Regions from separate parts of the Arthrobacter sp. NicSoilB4 genome, predicted to be linked through region 3. Evidence: riboswitches for the same ligand, from Rfam matches in the RefSeq annotation. Region 3 holds a riboswitch; each other region holds the start of a gene.

Region 1 (6,162 bases), 960 kb from region 3:
GGCGCGGAATCCTGACCGCCATGGGCGCGAACGTGACGCTGACGGACGGCACCCTGACCGTCACCGGCGGACCCGAGATCACGGGTGCGGACTTCGACGAGACCAGCGAACTCGCCCCGACGGTCGCCGCACTGTGCGCCCTCGCCTCCGGACCCTCACGGCTGACCGGAATCGCCCACCTCCGCGGGCACGAAACCGACCGGCTCGCCGCCCTCGTGGCCGAGATCAACCGCCTGGGCGGCGATGCCGAGGAGACCGCCGACGGCCTCGTCATCCGCCCCGCGCCGCTGCACGGCGGCGTCGTCCACAGCTATGCCGACCACCGCATGGCCACCGCTGGTGCCATCCTGGGCCTGGCCGTGCCCGGCGTCGAGGTCGAGGACATCGCGACCACGGCCAAGACCATGCCGGACTTCCCGCAGCTCTGGGAAGCCATGCTGGCGCAGCGAACCACTGCAGAGAAGGACTCCGCCGGTGGCACGCAGCACTGATTCCTGGGACGAATCCGACGTCCGGATCCGCCCCAACAAGAAGGGCACCCGGCCCCGCACCAAGGACCGGCCCGCCTACGACGACGCCGTGACCGGGCGGATCATCACCGTTGACCGCGGCCGCTACACCGCCGTCGTCGCCGAAGGCTCACCCGAAGAACGCAAGATCATCGCCGCCCGCGCCCGGGAGCTGCGGCGCAACCCCGTGGTGGCCGGCGACTTCGTCTCACTCGTCGGCGATGTCAGCGGCGAACCGGACACGCTGGCGCGGCTGGTCAAGATCCAGGACCGCAGGACCCTGCTGCGGCGCAGCGCCGACGACACGGACCCGATCGAGCGCGCCGTCGTCGCCAATGCCGACACATTGGTGATCGTCGTGGCGGCCGCCAACCCCGAGCCGAGGACCGGCTTCATCGACCGCGCCCTCGTCGCCGCGTACGACGCCGGCATCGAGCCGCTGCTGCTCGTCACCAAGGCCGACGTCAAGGACCCCGCGGAACTCCTCTCCAACTACCAGCACCTTGATTTCCCCGTGATCATCTCCAAGACGGCGGATTCCGCGGCGTCCGGCATCGACGCCCGCTCGGACGACGGGCTGTCCGCCCGGCTGGACAAGGACGCCGTCTCCGAGCTGCGCGCCCATCTCGACGGGAAGGTCACCGTCATGCTGGGCCATTCCGGCGTCGGCAAATCCACCATGGTCAATGCCCTGACCGGCGCCGAGCGCGCCACCGGCGGCGTCAACGCCGTCACCGGACGCGGCCGGCACACGTCCTCCTCCGCCCTGGCCCTGAAGGTCAACGATGCCCCGGCGGGCAGCTGGATCATCGACACCCCGGGCATCCGATCCTTCGGCCTGGCCCATGTGGACCCGGACCGGATCCTGCGGTCCTTCCCGGACCTCGAGCCCGGCACCGACGACTGCGAGCGGGGCTGCAAGCACGATTCCAGCGCGGTCAACTGCGGGGTGGACGCCTGGGTGGCCGCCGGCCACGCGGGCGAATCCGGCCCGGCCCGGCTCGCCTCGCTCCGCCGCCTGCTGGGCACGGACCCGCGGATGGAAGCGCAGGACGTCAAGGAACTGGGCACCGTCTCGTAGCCGGCTGCGGTGCCGCCTACCGCTCCCCCGCACGCTTTGGCGGTAGTTTGGAACCATGAGTCAACCCGCTTCGAGCTACAACGATGACCTGCGCCTTGCCCATGTACTGGCAGATTCCGTAGATTCCCAGACCATGAGCCGCTTCAAGGCGCTCGACCTTCGGATCGAGACGAAGCCGGACCTGACGCCGGTGACCGACGCCGACAAGTCAGCCGAAGAAGCCATCCGCGGCCAGCTGTCGCGGTCCCGTCCGCGCGACGCCGTGCTCGGCGAGGAATTCGGCAGCTCCGGCCACGGCTCCCGCCGCTGGATCATCGACCCGATTGACGGGACCAAGAACTTCGTCCGCGGCGTCCCCGTCTGGGCCACGCTGATCGCCCTCGTCGACGAAGGCGAGCCGGTGGTCGGCGTCGTGAGCGCACCCGCCCTGGGCAAGCGCTGGTGGGCCGCCAAGGGCGCCGGAGCATACATGGGCCGTTCGCTGGCCGCCGCTACCCGGCTCCGGGTGTCCAACGTCTCGGAACTCTCGGACGCCTCCCTGTCCTACTCCAGCCTGGGCGGCTGGAAGCAGCGCGGCAACCTCGACGAGTTCCTCGGCCTCACCGAGGAAGTCTGGCGCACCCGCGCCTACGGTGACTTCTGGTCCTACTGCCTCGTGGCCGAAGGCGCCGTCGACATCGCCTGCGAGCCCGAACTGAATCTCTACGACATGGCCGCGCTGGTACCCATCGTCACCGAGGCAGGCGGGCGCTTCACGTCCCTCGAAGGCGAAGACGGCCCCTTCGGCGGCAACGCCCTCGCCACCAACTCCATCCTGCACTCCGAGGTCCTGAAGCGGCTCAACCCGGGCCTGGACGACCTGCTCTAGCAACATCCGGCGTCGTCCGGCCGGTCCGGACGACGCCGCGTAACAAAGCTCTTCATATTCCTTCCCTGCCTTTTCTGCGGCAGCAGGCATGGCCTACGCTCGAACCAGGTCACGAGTGCCAGCGCGAAACCCCGGTTTGCTGGCCGGCAACCCTCCATTCGCGGCGGGGTGCCCCGGGTGACGACCTGGCCGGTCCGGAACGGACCCGGCAAGCGCGGATCCCCGGCATGTGGGGTCCTTTTCGATCGAGGTCCCATGACGACTGCCACATTCCCTGCCACCCCCGAACTCCACGCCGACGCCGGCCAGGGCCGTCCCGATGCGCGGTTCGCCGCCGGCCGCCGCCCGCTGGCCGCGGTGACCGGCGCCGAGATCCAGGCGCCGCTCATCCAGGGCGGCCACGTCCGCTACGCCAACCTGGACTACGGTGCCTCGGCGCCCGCACTGTCCGTGGTCTCGGCCTATCTCAACGAAATCCTGCCGTTCTACGCCAGCGTCCACCGCGGCGCCGGCTACGCCTCCCAGATCAGCACCTCGGTTTACGAGAACTCCCGCACCATTGTCCGCGATTTCGTGGGCGGCCGCCCGGACGATGCGGTGATCTTCACCCGGAACACCACCGATTCCCTGAACCTGCTGGCCGGCTGCCTGCCGGCCGTCGACGGCGTGCACACCGGCGAGGTGCTCTATCTCGACATCGAACACCACGCAAACCTCCTGCCCTGGCAGCGGGTGCCGCACCGGAACGTCATCGCCGCCCCGACGCTCGCCGCCACCCTGGAACTGCTCCGCGGGGAACTCGCCCACGGCGGCGTCAGCCTGCTCGCCGTCACCGGCGCCTCCAACGTCACCGGTGAGATCCTGCCGATCCGTGCCCTGGCCGCGCTTGCCCACGAATACGGGGCCCGGATCGTCGTCGACGCAGCCCAGCTCGCCCCGCACCGGCGGATCGACATCACCGCGGACGACGTCGACTACCTCGCCTTCTCGGGGCACAAGCTCTACGCGCCCTTCGGCGCCGGCGTGCTGGTGGGCCGTCCCGACTGGCTCGACGCCGGCACACCGCACCTGGCCGGCGGCGGAGCCGTGCAGGACGCCCGGATCGACACGGTGAGCTGGACCACCGGTCCCGCCCGGCATGAAGGCGGCTCGCCCAATGTCCTTGGGGCCGCCACCCTGGCCCGGGCCACCCAGGTGATCGCCGACCTGGACGTGGACCAGTGGCACGCACACGAAAACGCCATCCGGTCTTTCCTCGTCGAGGGCCTCGCCCGGATCGACGGAGTGACGGTCCACCAGATCTTCTCGGACAGCGCTTCCTTCGGTGTGCCGGCGGGCAGTGAACCGGGGAACGGGGCGGGCACGGGCACGATCGGCGTCGTCAATTTCTCCCTCGAAGGGTACGACGCGGGCCTGGTCGCTGCGTACCTGTCGGCCGAACACGGCCTCGGGCTGCGTGACGGACGGTTCTGCGCGCACCCCCTGCTCCGGCGGCTCGGGCTGCCGTCCGGCTCGTTGCGGGCAAGCTTCGGCGTGGGTTCCCGGCTGGAGGACGCCCAGCGGCTGCTCGCCGGAATCCAGGAGCTGCGCCGGACCGGCCTCGGCTGGGACTATGTGGTGGACGCCGGACGTTGGGTTCCGTCCAACGACACGCGCAGCTACCCGCACTGGGCGCCGAACACACCCGGCACTGCCGGCGCGGCCCCCTGCACCCAGGACTGACTGGGCGGGAAAACGACGAGGCACCGCGGCCCCTGCCGCGTGCGGTAAATTCGGAAGGTACCCATCCGGACCTGCCGAAGGAGATCGCACGTGGCACGCGGTGGCCCCAAACTGCACCGGGAACGGCGCCAGGAGCTCGGTCAGAGCTTCCAGCACGGCGGGGAGCACTACGAACGCGTGCGCCCCGGCTACCCCGACGATTCGGCCGACTGGCTGATTCCCGCCGGGGCGATGGACGCCGCGGACCTGGGCGCAGGAACCGGGAAATTTACGGCGCTGCTGGCCGTGCGCGGCCTGCACACTGTGGCTGTGGACCCGTCCGCCGACATGCTGGAGCAGCTGCGCAGAACACTCCCGGGCGTAACCGCCGTCGAGGGCACCGCAGAGCACACGGGCCTGCCCTCGGAGGCGTTCGACCTCGTGACTGTCGCCCAGGCGTGGCACTGGTGCGATCCCGTCCTGGCCAGCACGGAGATCGCCAGGATCCTCCGCCCCCATGGTGTCCTGGGGCTGGTCTGGAACCAGCTGGACACCTCCGTTCCCTGGGTGCACCGGCTCTCGCGCATCATGCATGCCGGCGACGTCCACAAACCCCACTTCAAGCCGCCGCTAGGGCCGGAATTCACGGGACTGGAGAGTCACCTGACCCGCTGGGAGGATCCGGTGCGCACCGCCGACATCATGGAGCTGACGAAGTCCCGCAGCTACTACCTGGCGGCCAGCGAAGCGGTCCGGGCCAAGGTGCTGGGCAACCTCGACTGGTACCTGCACGAGCATCTGGGCCACGACCCCCTAGAGGTGCTGCCGCTTCCCTATCTGACACAGAGCTGGCGGGCCGTCCGGGCGTGACCGGGGCAGGGCCCGTGGTTTGGCCGGGCTGCATTGCCCCGGCCCCGCACGCTGGCCTATGGTTTCGGCATGCCTAATAATTGTTTATAGGCAACTGCAAACTATGGGGCGGGCCCGAGCCCGCCGCCACCGGCAGCGTCGTTGAGACGCACTTACCCAGGGGAGCCCGCCGTGCTGGAAGTTACAGGACACGAAGCGCCCGCGCGGCGGAAACCGGGCGGCCGCCGCGCCATGATCGGCCTTTTGGGCCCGGCGTTCGTCGCCGCGATCGCCTACGTGGACCCCGGCAACGTTGCGGCAAACCTCACGGCCGGCGCACAGTACGGCTACCTTCTGGTCTGGGTCCTGGTGGCCGCCAACATCATGGCCGTGCTGGTCCAGTACCAGTCCGCCAAGCTCGGGATCGTCACCGGGAAAAGCCTGCCCGAGATCCTCGGCGAGCGGCTCAAGCCCTTCTGGCGCCGCGCATTCTGGGTCCAGGCCGAGATCGTGGCCGCCGCCACCGACCTGGCCGAAGTGGTCGGCGGGGCGATAGCGCTCTACCTCCTTTTCGGGCTGCCGCTCCCGCTTGGTGCCGTGATCGTCGGCGGTGTCTCCATGGTCCTGCTGGCAGTCCAGGCCCGGAACCGGCAGCGGCCCTTCGAGTTCATCATCATCTTCCTGCTGGGCATCATCACGATCGGATTCCTGGCGGGCCTTTTCATCAGCCCGCCGGACCCTGCGGGGGTCGCGGCCGGACTGATACCGGGCTTCCAGGGTCCGGACACCGTGCTGCTGGCCGCCAGCATGCTGGGCGCCACGGTGATGCCGCACGCCATCTACGTCCATTCGGCCCTGTCCAGGGACCGGCACCGCCCGGACCCGCATCTCCACGTCCCCGCACCGGCGCTTGCGCGCCTCGTCAAGGCGACCCGCTGGGACGTCGTGGCGGCCCTGGCCATTGCCGGGATCGTGAACATCGGGATGCTGCTGCTGGCCGCCTCCACGCTGGGCGGCGAAGAGGGAACGGACACCATCGAGGGCGCCCATGCGGCGATCACCGCCAACCTGGGTCCCATCGTCGGCGTCATCTTCGCCGTCGGCCTGCTCGCCTCCGGCCTGGCATCAACCTCCGTGGGCTGCTACGCCGGCGG
Region 2 (6,162 bases), 1.6 Mb from region 3:
CCGCGCGGCGGCCCGGATTCAGGCAACTACCGGCAACTGCGGGCAAGATGGAAACATGTTGGTTCCCTCCCGCCGCCGGCTGCGGATTGAAATGTGGATTGTCCTGGGGTTGTCCCTGGGGCAGTCGGCCGTATATTCGGTGGTACAGCTGCTGGACAAGATGACCAGGGCGCCCCTCGCGGAGGGGACTTCCACGCTGAACCGCTCGCAAAGCAGCCGCGAGTATTTCGACCTCACCTACCAGCTGCTGGACATCATCTTCGCCCTGGTGCCCGTGGTCCTGGTGATCTACTTCCTGACGGAACACCGGCCGTCTGGCCACGGCGTCACGGCCTTCCAGCGGCTGGGCCTCAATTTCGACCGGCCCGGCAAGGACCTGCTGCAGGGCTTCGGCCTGGCGGCACTGATCGGCATCCCGTCGCTGGGCCTCTACGCCGCCGGCCGGGCGCTCGGCATCACGACGGCGATCATCCCCAGCGCGCTGGACGCCTACTGGTGGACGGTGCCGGTGCTGGTCCTCTCAGCGATCCGGCACGGGATCGTGGAGGAGGTGATCGTGGTGGGCTACCTGCTGGACCGGCTCGGGAAGCTCGGCTGGGCCATGCCGGCGGCGATCTTTGCCAGCGCCATGCTGCGGGGCAGCTACCACCTGTACCAGGGGTTTGGCCCGTTCATCGGCAATGCCATCATGGGCGTCATCTTCGCCGTGGTCTACACCAAAACCCGCCGGCTGATGCCGCTGGTGATCGCGCATGCGGTGCTGGACATCGTGGCGTTCGTCGGCTTCAGCCTCTTCGGCAAGGCCATCGGCCTGGGCTGAGCAGGCACCAGGCAACGCGGGGTCATTTGGCGCCCATCCGGAGGCTCCGGACGGGCGTGAAGTGACCCCGCGTTGCTCTACAGAGCCGGCCGGACCGCCGGTATGCCGTTAAAGTATTTCGGCCGCCATCGGTGGGTGGCATCATTGGCACCCGCTGATAGCGGCCGAAGTGTGGGGCGGTGAAGCGTCAGATCGTGACGGCTCCGGAAGCCGTCTCGAACGTGACGGACAGGATGCCGGGTGTTCCGCGGGGAGCGATCCAGTTCACGGCGACGTCTTCCAGCGGCTTTTCCACCGGAACACCCAGCCATTCGGTGACGCGCTCGGCGGAGCCGGCAATCGTGAGGGCGGACATCTTGACCTGGCTCTCGTAGGCCTTCGATGGGTGGAGTTCCGGATCGCCCTCCCACTTGAGCATGTACGGGACCTGGGGATCGGCGATGAGCCCGAGGATGCCGATCTGCTTCCAGACCAGTTCGCGGCCGTCCGGGAACTTACGGTTGCCGTTGACGGCGGCGCGGCCGAGCCGCTCCTCGAACGGGGCCAGGTCGTCAACCTCGACGCACCAGCCCATCCAGCCGCCGCCTGCTTCGGAGCGGGCGCGGACGGCCTGGCCGAAGGGGGCCTTGTCGGAAGCCGGGTGGTTCAGGACCTCCACGACCTCCAGGTACTTGTGTCCCGCGAGCGGGATGATCATGTTGCGGGTCCCGAATCGGGGGTGTACTCCGCCCTTCACGGCTTCGACGCCGAGGGCAGACGCAATTCGTTCGGTGGTGGCAGCGAGGCCATCTTGTTCACAGGCGTAAGAGACGTGATCCATGCGCATGACCTCATCTTGGCACTTTGTGATGCGGCTCTCAGCTTAGGGGTGCCTAACCGAGATGGGATGTCATTTTCGGGGAGTCGCCGCAGTGCGCTTTCCCGCGTCATTGCGGGGAACCAGGGGGTCCGCCCGGGCGAATCGGCCGCCCGGCTTCATCTTCGTCACAAAGCTATCCAGAGCCCGGAACCGGTTCCTAGACTGGGGTCAGGTCATGAGTGCCAGCACACAGCCCCGGCTTGCTGGCCGGCAACCCTCGTATCGCGGTGGGGTGCCCCGGGTGAAGACCTGGCTGTCCGGCACCCGCCGGACGGCAAGCGCGGCGCCAGAGTTGCCCCGGGCCCAGAGCTCCGGTGCAGTCTGTGCCCAGTCCCGTTGAGGAGTCTCCGATGTCCAATGCCTGGTCCTTCGAAACCCGCCAGATCCACGCCGGCCAGGAGCCGGACAGCGCCACCGGTGCCCGGTCGCTCCCGATCTACCAGACGACGTCGTTCGTCTTCCCCAGCGCCGAAAGCGCCGCCAACCGCTTCGCCCTGGCCGAACTGGCTCCCATCTACACCCGGATCGGCAACCCCACCCAGGACGCCGTGGAACAACGCGTGGCCAGCCTGGAAGGCGGGCTCGCGGCACTGCTGCTGAGCTCGGGCCAGGCAGCGGAGACCTTCGCGATCCTGAACGTCGCCGAGGCCGGCGACCATGTGGTGGCCAGCCCCAGCCTCTACGGCGGCACCTACAACCTCCTGGCGCACACCCTGAAGAAGTTCGGCATCTCCGTGACCTTCGTGGAGGACCCGGACAACCTGGCGCACTGGCGCGAGGCCGTGCAGCCCAACACCAAGCTCTTCTTTGGCGAAGTGGTCTCCAACCCGCGCCAGGACGTCCTGGACATCGAGGGCATCTCGCAGGTGGCCCACGAGGCCGGGGTCCCGCTGATCGTGGACAACACCCTCTCCACGCCATACCTCATCCGGCCGATCGAGTGGGGTGCGGACATCGTGGTGCACTCCGCCACCAAGTACCTTGGCGGCCACGGAGCAGCGATCGCTGGCGTGATCGTGGATTCCGGCAACTTCGACTTCGGCAAGGATCCGGAGCGCTACCCCGGTTTCAACACTCCCGACCCCACCTACAACGGCCTGGTCTACGCCCGGGACCTCGGCAAGGACGGCGCCCTCGGCGCCAACCTCTCCTACATCCTCAAGGCGCGCGTCCAGTTGCTGCGCGACCTCGGCTCGGCGGTATCTCCGTTCAACGCCTTCCTCATCGCCCAGGGCATCGAGACCCTGAGCCTGCGCGTGGAGCGGCATGTTGCCAACGCCACCAAGGTCGCCGAATGGCTCGAAGCCAGGGACGACGTCGAATCGGTCGCCTATGCCGGGCTGCCGTCGAGCCCCTGGTACGAGCGCGGCCGCAAGTACGGTCCCCGGGGGACGGGCGCCGTCGTGGCCTTCAACATCGCCGGGGGAGCGGAGGCCGGGAAGCGTTTTGTCGATGCCCTCGAACTGCACTCCCACGTGGCGAACATCGGCGACGTGCGCTCGCTGGTCATCCACCCGGCGTCGACCACCCACAGCCAGCTCTCCCCGGAACAGCAGACCGTTGCCGGCGTCAACCCCGGCCTGGTGCGGCTGTCCGTGGGCCTGGAGCACATCGACGACATCCTCGCGGACCTCGAGGCCGGCTTCCGGGCGGCCAAGGACGCCTGAGGTCACACGGGCGTCACAATCTTCGCCACAACGCCACCGCATTTCGTAAACTCAGTGCAGGTCATGAGTGCCAGTGACAGCCCCGGCTTGCTGGCCGGCAACCCTCCTTCCGCGGCGGGGTGCCCCGGGTGAAGACCTGGCCTGCCGGTCAGCTGACGGTGGGCAAGCGCGAAGTTAGGTCCTCACATGACGATTGCCGCCACCCGCCAGGGTGCACCCGTAAGCACGACATCCCACCCGGACGCCCCCGCGGCTGACTCTGCTGTGCCTGAAGGCGCCGTCCCGGATGGAACGGTCCAGTACCTCCGGGTCGGCGACCTGGAACTTGAATCCGGCGCCAAGCTGCCGGACGTCACCCTCGCCTACGAGACCTGGGGGACCCTTAACCCGGACGGCTCCAACGCGGTACTGATCGAACACGCCCTGACGGGGGACACCCACGTCACGCGCGGCGCCGGCGAGGAACCGGGCTGGTGGGAGCAGCTCGCCGGCCCCGGGGCACCCGTGGACACGGACAAGTACTTCGTCGTCTCGATCAACATCCTGGGCGGCTGCTACGGCTCGACGGGACCCTCGACGCCGGCGCCGGACGGCCGGCCCTGGGGGTCCCGGTTCCCGCTGGTCACCCTCCGGGATACGACGGCGGCCGAGGCCAGGCTGGCGGACGCCCTGGGCATCCGCAGCTGGTACGCCGTGCTGGGCGGTTCACTGGGCGGCGCCCGGGCACTGGAATGGGCCGTCAGCTACCCGGACCGGGTAAGGCGCTGCGGCGTGTTTTCGGTGGGCGCCAGCAGCACCGCGGAACAGATTGCCTTCGCCCAGGCCCAGACCCTGGCCATCCGGCAGGACCCCAACTACAACGGCGGCGACTACTACGGTGGCCCGCAGCCCGAAGCGGGCCTGGCGCTGGCCCGGCGGATAGCGCACATCACCTACCGCTCGGCCGCGGAGCTGGATGGGCGCTTTGGCCGGAATGCCCAGGAACCGGAGGCCCCGCTGGAAGCCGGCTCGCTGGCCGGCCGCGGGCGTTACCAGGTGGAGAGCTACCTTGACCACCAGGGCAACAAGCTGGTCCGCCGGTTCGATGCCAACAGCTACATCGCCATCACCGAAGCGCTGATGAGCCATGACATCAGCCGCGGCCGCGGCGCCCTCACGGAGGCCCTGGCCTCGGCAACGGCCGAATTCCTGGTGGCGGCAGTCGACTCGGACCGGCTGTACTTCCCGGCCCAGACCCGTGCGCTCGCCGCCGCCCTGCCGGGCGAGGTGGCCGTGCACACCATCGAGGCGCCGATCGGGCACGACGGCTTCCTGACCGAGATCGGCCAGCTCAACAGCCAGCTCCGGCAGTACTTCTTCGGCTGAACCGGCCGGGCTTCCTCTGCGGCCTATCCGCCGGTAGGCTCACGGCGCATGACCACCATCGATGAACAGGGCCGTCCGGAACCTCCCGTCGCCGCCGGCGAGGCCGCCACGCTCCTGGGTTTCCTCGACTACCAGCGGGCCACCCTCGAGTGGAAGTGCGCCGGCCTCGATGCAGCGGCCCTGGGCGCGAAAGCCGCAGCCTCCACCCTGACCCTTGGCGGGCTCCTGAAGCACATGGCGTATGTGGAGGACAGCTGGTTCTCCTACACGTTGCACGGGCAGGACCGGCAGCCGCCCTGGAACGCGGTGGACTGGAAAGCGGAACCCGACTGGGAGTTTCACTCGGCGGCGGGGGACTCCGCCGGCGACCTCCGCGCCCGCTGGCAGGACGCCGTCGTGCGCTCGCGCTCGCTCGTAGCCGTTTCTCTCGCCGACGGCGGGATGGACTCGGTGGCCACGCGTGCGTGGCCCGACGGCGGGGCGCCCAGCCTGCGCTGGATCGTGTGCCACATGATCGAGGAATACGCCCGGCACAACGGCCATGCCGATTTCCTGCGCGAATCCGTGGACGGAAGCACCGGAGAATGAAGCCAACTGTGCATTTTTGCAGATGCGCTCTGCACTAATGGCCGTTGAGACCCAGGGCCGGAGCGTCCATACTCGTTGAGAATGATGCCCGTGTCACAAATCACAGGTATCCATTGCCCAGAGGTCCATAGGGTGTCGACGGAGACGCCAAAGGAGTCGAAATGAGTACGCATAACGCTGCCGCCAGGCGGCCGGAAGAGGAAGACGTCAAATCGTCCGGCCTCAAAAAAGTAGTAACGGCCTCCATGGCCGGCACCGTGGTCGAGTGGTATGAGTTCTTCCTCTATGCCTCCGCGGCGACCCTCGTCTTCGGCAAGATCTTCTTCCCCAATTCGGGCACGGAGCTGGACGGCATTATCGCCGCGTTCCTGACCTACGCTGTCGGCTTCATCGCCCGCCCGATCGGCGGCATCGTCTTCGGCCACTTCGGCGACAAGTTCGGCCGCAAGCAGCTGCTCCAGCTCAGCATCATCCTGGTGGGTGTCTCCACCTTCCTGATGGGCTGCCTCCCCACCTTCCAGCAGATCGGCTACTGGGCTCCGGCCCTCCTGGTCTTCCTGCGCTTCGCCCAGGGCTTCGCCGTCGGCGGCGAATGGGGCGGCGCTGTCCTCCTCGTGGCCGAGCACAGCCCCAGCAAGTCCCGCGGTTTCTGGTCCGCATGGCCGCAGTCAGCCGTTCCGCTGGGCAACCTGCTCGCCACCGGTGTGCTGTTCACGCTGTCCGCCACCCTGTCCTCCGCCGACTTCCTCAGCTGGGGCTGGCGCGTTGCCTTCTGGCTCTCCGCTGTGATCGTGCTGGTTGGCTACTACATCCGCACCAAGGTCACTGACGCCCCCATCTTCCTGGAGGCCCAGAAGGAAGTC
Region 3 (6,162 bases):
CCCCAGGGTGGCCGGTGCCGCAAGGGTCTTCAGCTCGGCCAGCAGACCGGCCGCCGAGTACCAGAGCAGGCCCGGGAGTTCCTCGCGTTCCAGCGCGGCGCCGTCCCTCGCCGCGGCTAGGTGCTGCTGCCGGATCCGGCGCTGCGGCGGATAGAGTTTGGCGATCCGGCGTTCGCTGCTGATCCCCAGGTGTGCCAGGCCCACGCGGAGGGCTTCGAAGGCCAGGGCCAGCTGCATGGGCTGGAAGTTCCCGCCGGACACCATCCGCCCCGAGGCCAGATCGGTCAGGGGGTTGTCGCCCTGTCCGTTGAGTTCCACTTCGAGTGCTTCCTCGAGGGCGCTGAGCTGCCAGCGAAAGGCGCCGTGGGTCTGCGGGGCAGCGCGGAAAGACAGGGCGTCCTGCACCGAGGCCTCGCGGCCGTCCTGCTCCAGCCACCCCCCGCGGACCAGCCGGCGGACGTTGCCGGCGGAGACGGCCTGCCCGTCGACGGCCTTGGCCGCCTGCACGGCCGCGGAGAAGGGGCTGAGGTTACCGCCGCCGTCGTACCGTGCTGTCGCTTCCAGCGACAGCGCCAGCGCGGTGTCGGCCAGGTCGGCCAGGCGCAGGAGCCGCCCCAGCAGGAGCGCACCCACGCCGATCGAGTAGGAGTTCGCGCTGACCAGGGCCAGGGCCTCCCCCGGCCCCAGGGCCAGGGGCTCAAGCCCGGCGGCGGCGAGCGCCTGCGCGCCGGGGACGGGCGGCCCGTCCGGAGAAAGGACCTGTCCCTCCCCGATGGCGACGGCGGCGACGGCGGCGAGCTGGGTCAGGTCCGAGGATCCCACGGAGCCGTCGCGCGGGATGGCGGGAAGCACGCCGCGGTTGAGCAGCCGGGCGTAGAAACGGGCCGTCTCGGGGCGCACTCCCGAGCCTCCGCGGCTGAAGCCGATCAGCCTGGCGAGGACTGTGGCGCGGGCTTCGGCGGCGTCCAGCAACCCGCCGACGCCGCTGTCGTGATAGCGGACCACCTGGACCTGGTAGGCGAGGATGGATTCCTCCGCGACTGCCGTGTCGCGGCCGGACCCCAGCAGCGTGTTGAGGCCGTAGACCTTGTGCCCGGACTCGATGGCCCGCTGGACGACTTCCCGGGAGCGGCCCAGCACTCCGAGGGCCTGTTCGCTCAGGACCACCCGCACGGAGGGGTCGGCGGCCGCCGCGGCGACGTCCCGGGCATGCAGCCGGGCTGTGCCGATGAGGAACGACGCTGGCGCGGCCGGCCGGGCGGGCATGGCGCTAGAAGTCCAGCAGGTTCCGGCGGAAGCCGCCGTCGCCGTAGCTGGTCCGCAACAAGCCCCGGCGGCGCAGCACGGGGGTCAGCCTGTCCAGGACGCCGTGGACGGTCACCGGGTCGACGAACCCGGAGAACAGGAAGCCGTCGCCGCCCACCTGCGCCCCGGTGTCCTCGAGGTAGTCAGCGATCTCCTCGGCGGTTCCGATGATGCTGTCCCCGGCGCCGCCGCTGCGGGCCTGGAGGAGCTGGCGCAGCGTAGATCCCGGCGGGCCGGCCTTGGTGAAGTGGTCGAGTGTGCCCTGGTTGCTGTTCGTGTGCAGTTCCGGCAGCGGGGCGTCGAGGTCGAACTGCCGGAAATCGATGACGGAAAGATACGAGATGGAGTTGAGCTGGCTGTCGATGTCCCGCTGCGTCAGCTCCCGGCGGCGGGCCCGCAGTTCCTCCGCCTCCGCCCGCGAGCCGGCCACCGTGGGCTTGAGGACAAACAGCACCTTAACGTCGTCCGGGTTCCTGCCCGCGGCGGCGGCCTCCGCCCGGATGGAGTCCCGGTACGCCTTCATCCCGTCCGCTCCCCTGGCGAGGGCAATCGCGACGTCGGCGTTGCCCCCGGCGAAGGCCTTGCCCCGGGGGGAGGCGCCCGCCTGCACCAGCACAGGTTCCTCCGGCATGGGTGCAGTGTTCAGCGGCCCCCGGACCTTGAAGAATTCGCCGTCGTGGTGGATCGGGTGGACCTTGGTGTGGTCTGCGAAAACGCCCCCTTCGGCGTCCTCCCGGATGGCGTCCGGTTCCCAGCTTCGCCAGAGCCGGCGGACCACGTCCACGAATTCCTCGGCCTTCTCGTAGCGCCGGTCGTGTTCGATCTGCTGGTCCAGGCCGTAGTTCTGGGCGGCGAGGTCGCTGCCGGAGGTCACCACGTTCCAGCCCAGCTGCCCGTTCGAGAAGTGCTGCAGGGTGGCCAGCAGCCGCGCCGCGGTGAACGGCGGGTAGAAGGATGCGCTGATCGTCGGCACGATGCCCAGGTGCGTCGTGGCGGAGAACAGATACGGCACGAGGGCCAGCGGATCGTGTTTGGGCGCGAACGACGCCTGCGCCAGGGAGACTTCCGCGGTGCCGCCGTAGGTGTCCGGGACGGTGAGGGAATCCTCGATGATGAACAGGTCCAGCCCGGACCGTTCAAAGGCCCGCACCGCGTCCTGGTACAGCGCCGGCTTCTTCCAGTCGTAGCCGATCCCGTAACCGGGGGTACCCCAGCCCTGGACTCCGAAGCCGTGGCCCACAAACCACCCAAAATGCAGCATGGGAGCGACTGTAGGAGCATCCGAGGCGTTCACGGCCACCTGATTTCATCCGGCGTAAAGGGACTTCACCTCCCGTCATTATCCTCCCGGGACCGCCGATTGGGTCCCCGCGGTCCGGCGGATTCCGTTACTTAACATGACGACGGCGGCGGTGCCGGCCGGCGTCGCGGGTGTTACGTTTTTGGTGAGTAATGAGAACCGGCGCCAAGCCCTGACTGGCCGGTCGGCAACCCTCCCTTTCGCGGCGGGGTGCCTCAGGTGAATACTCGGCATATCGACCATTCGAGCTGCAAGCGTGAAAGAAGGAGATCCGTCGTGCCTGACGCGTCCGCCCCCGCTGTCCCCGAGACAGCAACCCGTACAGTGCCCGCCCCGGGCCCCGCCGCCCCCGCCGTCCCCGGGGCCGGCGGGGAGAGACTGGCCTACCGCCTGTTCACCGGCCCCGATGACCGCGCCTTCTGCGAGCGCGTCTCGGCCGCCCTGGCCGAGGGCTATGTGCTGCACGGGGGCCCGGCCGCCACGTCCAACGGCGGCAGCGTCATCGTGGCCCAGGCCGTGGTGCTGCCGGCGGCGATCGCCAGTGCCGATGCGGCCGTCGCCAATGCCGTGGACGACCTGGAGTTCGACGGCGAGGGCCACGCGTGAGCTACGCCGGGGACCTCAGCCCGCAGGAGGCCTGGGCCAAGCTCGAGGACGGCGCCATCCTGGTGGACGTGCGCACCGAGGGCGAATGGGCCCACATCGGCATTCCGGACACTGCGTCGGCGGGCGGATCGCGCAATGATCCGCTGTTCATCCAGTGGAACCTCGCAGGCGGGCTCCCCAACGCGCGGTTCATAGAACAGCTGAAGCAGCAGCTGAAGGGCCAGGCCCCCGCCGGGCAGGGCACCGAACTGGTCTTCCTGTGCCGGTCCGGCGCCCGCTCCATCGCCGCCGCGATCGCCGCGACCGAGGCCGGCTACACGTCGTACAACGTCCTTGAGGGCTTTGAAGGCGAACCGGACCGCCACGGTGAGCGCACTGTCAACGGCTGGAAGAACCGCGGCCTGCCCACAAACGCCGGAAAGCACTAAGTTGGCCTTCAATCCTGACGCCGCCGGCTGGAGCCCGGATACCCAGGCTGTCCGCGGCGGACTCGACCGCACCGGCTTCCAGGAAACCTCCGAGCCGATCTTCCTGAACTCCGGCTTCGTCTACGAATCCGCGGCCGCCGCGGAGCGCGCCTTCACCGGCGAGGACGAGCGCTTCGTCTACTCCCGCTACGGCAACCCCTCGGTGGCCACCTTCCAGGAACGGCTCCGGCTGCTCGAAGGCACCGAGGCCTGCTTCGCCACCGCCTCGGGCATGTCAGCCGTCTTCACGGCCCTCGGCGCCCTGCTGGCCGCGGGCGACCGGGTGGTCGCGGCCCGCTCGCTGTTCGGCTCGTGCTTCGTAATCCTCAACGAGATCCTTCCGCGCTGGGGTGTGGAAACGGTCTTCGTGGACGGCCCGGACCTGGAGCAGTGGCGCGCCGCACTGTCGGAACCCACGACGGCGGTCTTCTTCGAGTCGCCGTCGAACCCGATGCAGGAAATCGTGGACATCGCCGCCGTGAGCGGGCTGGCGCACGCCGCCGGGGCCACGGTCGTCGTCGACAATGTCTTTGCCACTCCCCTGCTGCAGCGCTGCGGGGAGCTGGGCGCGGACGTGATCGTCTACTCCGGCACCAAGCACATCGATGGCCAGGGCCGGGTGCTCGGCGGCGCGATCCTGGGCACCAAGGAGTTCATCGACGGCCCGGTCAAGCAGCTCATGCGCCACACCGGCCCGGCGCTCTCCGCCTTCAACGCGTGGGTGCTGACCAAGGGGCTGGAGACCATGGCCCTGCGGGTCAACCACTCCTCCGCCTCCGCCCTGCGGCTGGCCGGATGGCTCGAGGAGCAGCCCGCGGTCAGCTGGGTCAAGTACCCGCTGCTGGCGTCCCATCCGCAGTACGCACTGGCCGCACGGCAGATGGAGGCCGGAGGCACCGTGCTGACCTTCGAGCTCTCCCCGTCCGCCGGGCGTTCCGCGAAGGAGGCCGCCTTCGCGCTGCTGGACGCCCTGAGGATCATCGACATTTCCAACAACCTGGGCGATTCGAAGTCCCTCATCACCCATCCCGCCACCACGACGCACCGCGCCATGGGGCCGGAGGGCCGCGCGGCGATCGGGCTGAGCGACGGCGTGGTGCGCCTCTCCGTGGGACTCGAGGACATCGAGGACCTGGTCCGCGACCTGGGCCAGGCGCTCAAGCAGGTCTAGGCCGCTCCCGTCAGCCCTGGCGGACCCGTCCCAGCGACGGCCCCTGGTCAGCCTGGTTGGCGGCGGTCCCCTCTGTGGTCACCTCGACCGCCCGGGCGACGACGGCGGCCAGCCCGCCCGTGTGGAACGGCTCGCGCTGCAGCTGCGAGCCCGAGCCCTCCGCCAGGATCCGGCCGACGCCCTCGCGGACCAGGTCCAGCTCGCCCTGCTCCTCCAGCACGGGGGCCACGAAGTCCACCAGGGCATGGACCACTTCCGCGGCAGGGGCAGGGGTGAAGGTTCCGAAGTCCAGCAGCTGCCCGCGCAGTCCGCAGTTGCTGGCTTGCCACGCGGCCATCCGCAGCAGCAGCGTGGGCACCGGGGCTGGATCGACGCCGTCGTTCCATTCCCGGGACGCCGACTCGACGAGGGCGCGCACGATCACTGCGATCAGCGCCGCGTCCTCGGCCCGCAGGCAGACGTCGGCGACGCGGATCTCCACAGTGGGATGCAACCGGGCCAGCCGGGCGTCGAAGTAGACCATCCCCTCGTCCATCAGGACGCCGCTTTCCACGAGCCGGGTCACCACCCTGCGGTAGACGGGCAGGCTGCCGAAGATCATCGTGGGGCCGGACCCGGGCCAGCGGTTCCACGCCTGGGTGCGGTAGCTTTCAAACCCTGTCTCGGCGCCATTCCAGTACGGGGAGTTTGCGCTGAGGGCTATCAGCACGGCGAGCTTGTCGCGGATCCGGTCCATCACCGCCACGCCTTCCTCCGGGGACTCGACGAAGGTGTGGACGTGAAGCCCGCAGGTCAGCTGGTTCCGGACCGTGAGCCCGAAGCGCTGCTGCATGGTCATGTAGCGCTGCTTCGGCGTCAAGTGGGTGGCGGCGCCCTGGGGGGACGTGGCGAGGGCAGCGACGCGGCCGCCGTGCGCCCGGGCGGCGCGGTCCGCAAGGCCACGGCCCTGCCTGAGCTGCCGGAGCAGCTCCGGGTAGTCAAGGCAAGGCCGCGTCTGGGTTTCAATCTGCTCGAGCTTGAGCTCGTAGCTGAAGTCGGCGCCGTCGTCGTGGACCGGCTGCTGCCCCGGGAGAATCAGGGCGGCGTCCTGCTTCGGCGGCACCAGGACGGGCAGCATGGCATCGGCCAGGGCAAGCAGCATCCCCGTTTCGGGATCCACTATGAGCAGTTCTTCCTCCACGCCGAAGGTGCGCATAAATCTATTGTGCGGCAGGAACCCCCGAAACGCCCCTACCTTAACGCGGGTCACTCCGGGCCCATGCTGATCCTCCGGATGGGTCCGATCTGACCCCGCGTTGCTGGGAGCCGGCCGG

The links. A riboswitch is a leader RNA that binds a small molecule or an ion and turns the genes downstream of it on or off. The one in region 3 is predicted to bind S-adenosylmethionine.
Region 1: linked by a shared signal. The riboswitch ahead of LDO13_RS12260 (aminotransferase class V-fold PLP-dependent enzyme) and the one ahead of LDO13_RS16815 (DUF1737 domain-containing protein) in region 3 are both predicted to bind S-adenosylmethionine.
Region 2: linked by a shared signal. The riboswitch ahead of LDO13_RS05490 (homoserine O-acetyltransferase) and the one ahead of LDO13_RS16815 (DUF1737 domain-containing protein) in region 3 are both predicted to bind S-adenosylmethionine.

The regions. Positions count from the first base shown of each region.
Region 1 covers NZ_AP024653.1:2,698,114-2,704,275, forward strand. Annotated here, with positions in the region: gene aroA (3-phosphoshikimate 1-carboxyvinyltransferase) at 1-491, shown strand, start outside; gene LDO13_RS12250 (ribosome small subunit-dependent GTPase A) at 475-1,590, shown strand; gene hisN (histidinol-phosphatase) at 1,646-2,458, shown strand; SAM riboswitch class IV at 2,566-2,679, shown strand; gene LDO13_RS12260 (aminotransferase class V-fold PLP-dependent enzyme) at 2,714-4,180, shown strand; gene LDO13_RS12265 (class I SAM-dependent methyltransferase) at 4,271-5,029, shown strand; gene LDO13_RS12270 (Nramp family divalent metal transporter) at 5,261-6,162, shown strand, end outside.
Region 2 covers NZ_AP024653.1:1,237,020-1,243,181, forward strand. Annotated here, with positions in the region: gene LDO13_RS05475 (type II CAAX endopeptidase family protein) at 56-820, shown strand; gene LDO13_RS05480 (VOC family protein) at 1,008-1,646, opposite strand; SAM riboswitch class IV at 1,851-1,966, shown strand; gene LDO13_RS05485 (bifunctional o-acetylhomoserine/o-acetylserine sulfhydrylase) at 2,030-3,346, shown strand; SAM riboswitch class IV at 3,406-3,521, shown strand; gene LDO13_RS05490 (homoserine O-acetyltransferase) at 3,533-4,711, shown strand; gene LDO13_RS05495 (DinB family protein) at 4,760-5,299, shown strand; gene LDO13_RS05500 (MFS transporter) at 5,461-6,162, shown strand, end outside.
Region 3 covers NZ_AP024653.1:3,654,265-3,660,426, forward strand. Annotated here, with positions in the region: gene LDO13_RS16805 (aromatic amino acid ammonia-lyase) at 1-1,266, opposite strand, end outside; gene LDO13_RS16810 (NtaA/DmoA family FMN-dependent monooxygenase) at 1,271-2,566, opposite strand; SAM riboswitch class IV at 2,754-2,868, shown strand; gene LDO13_RS16815 (DUF1737 domain-containing protein) at 2,930-3,211, shown strand; gene LDO13_RS16820 (rhodanese-like domain-containing protein) at 3,208-3,639, shown strand; gene LDO13_RS16825 (O-succinylhomoserine sulfhydrylase) at 3,641-4,849, shown strand; gene LDO13_RS16830 (glutamate--cysteine ligase) at 4,860-6,044, opposite strand.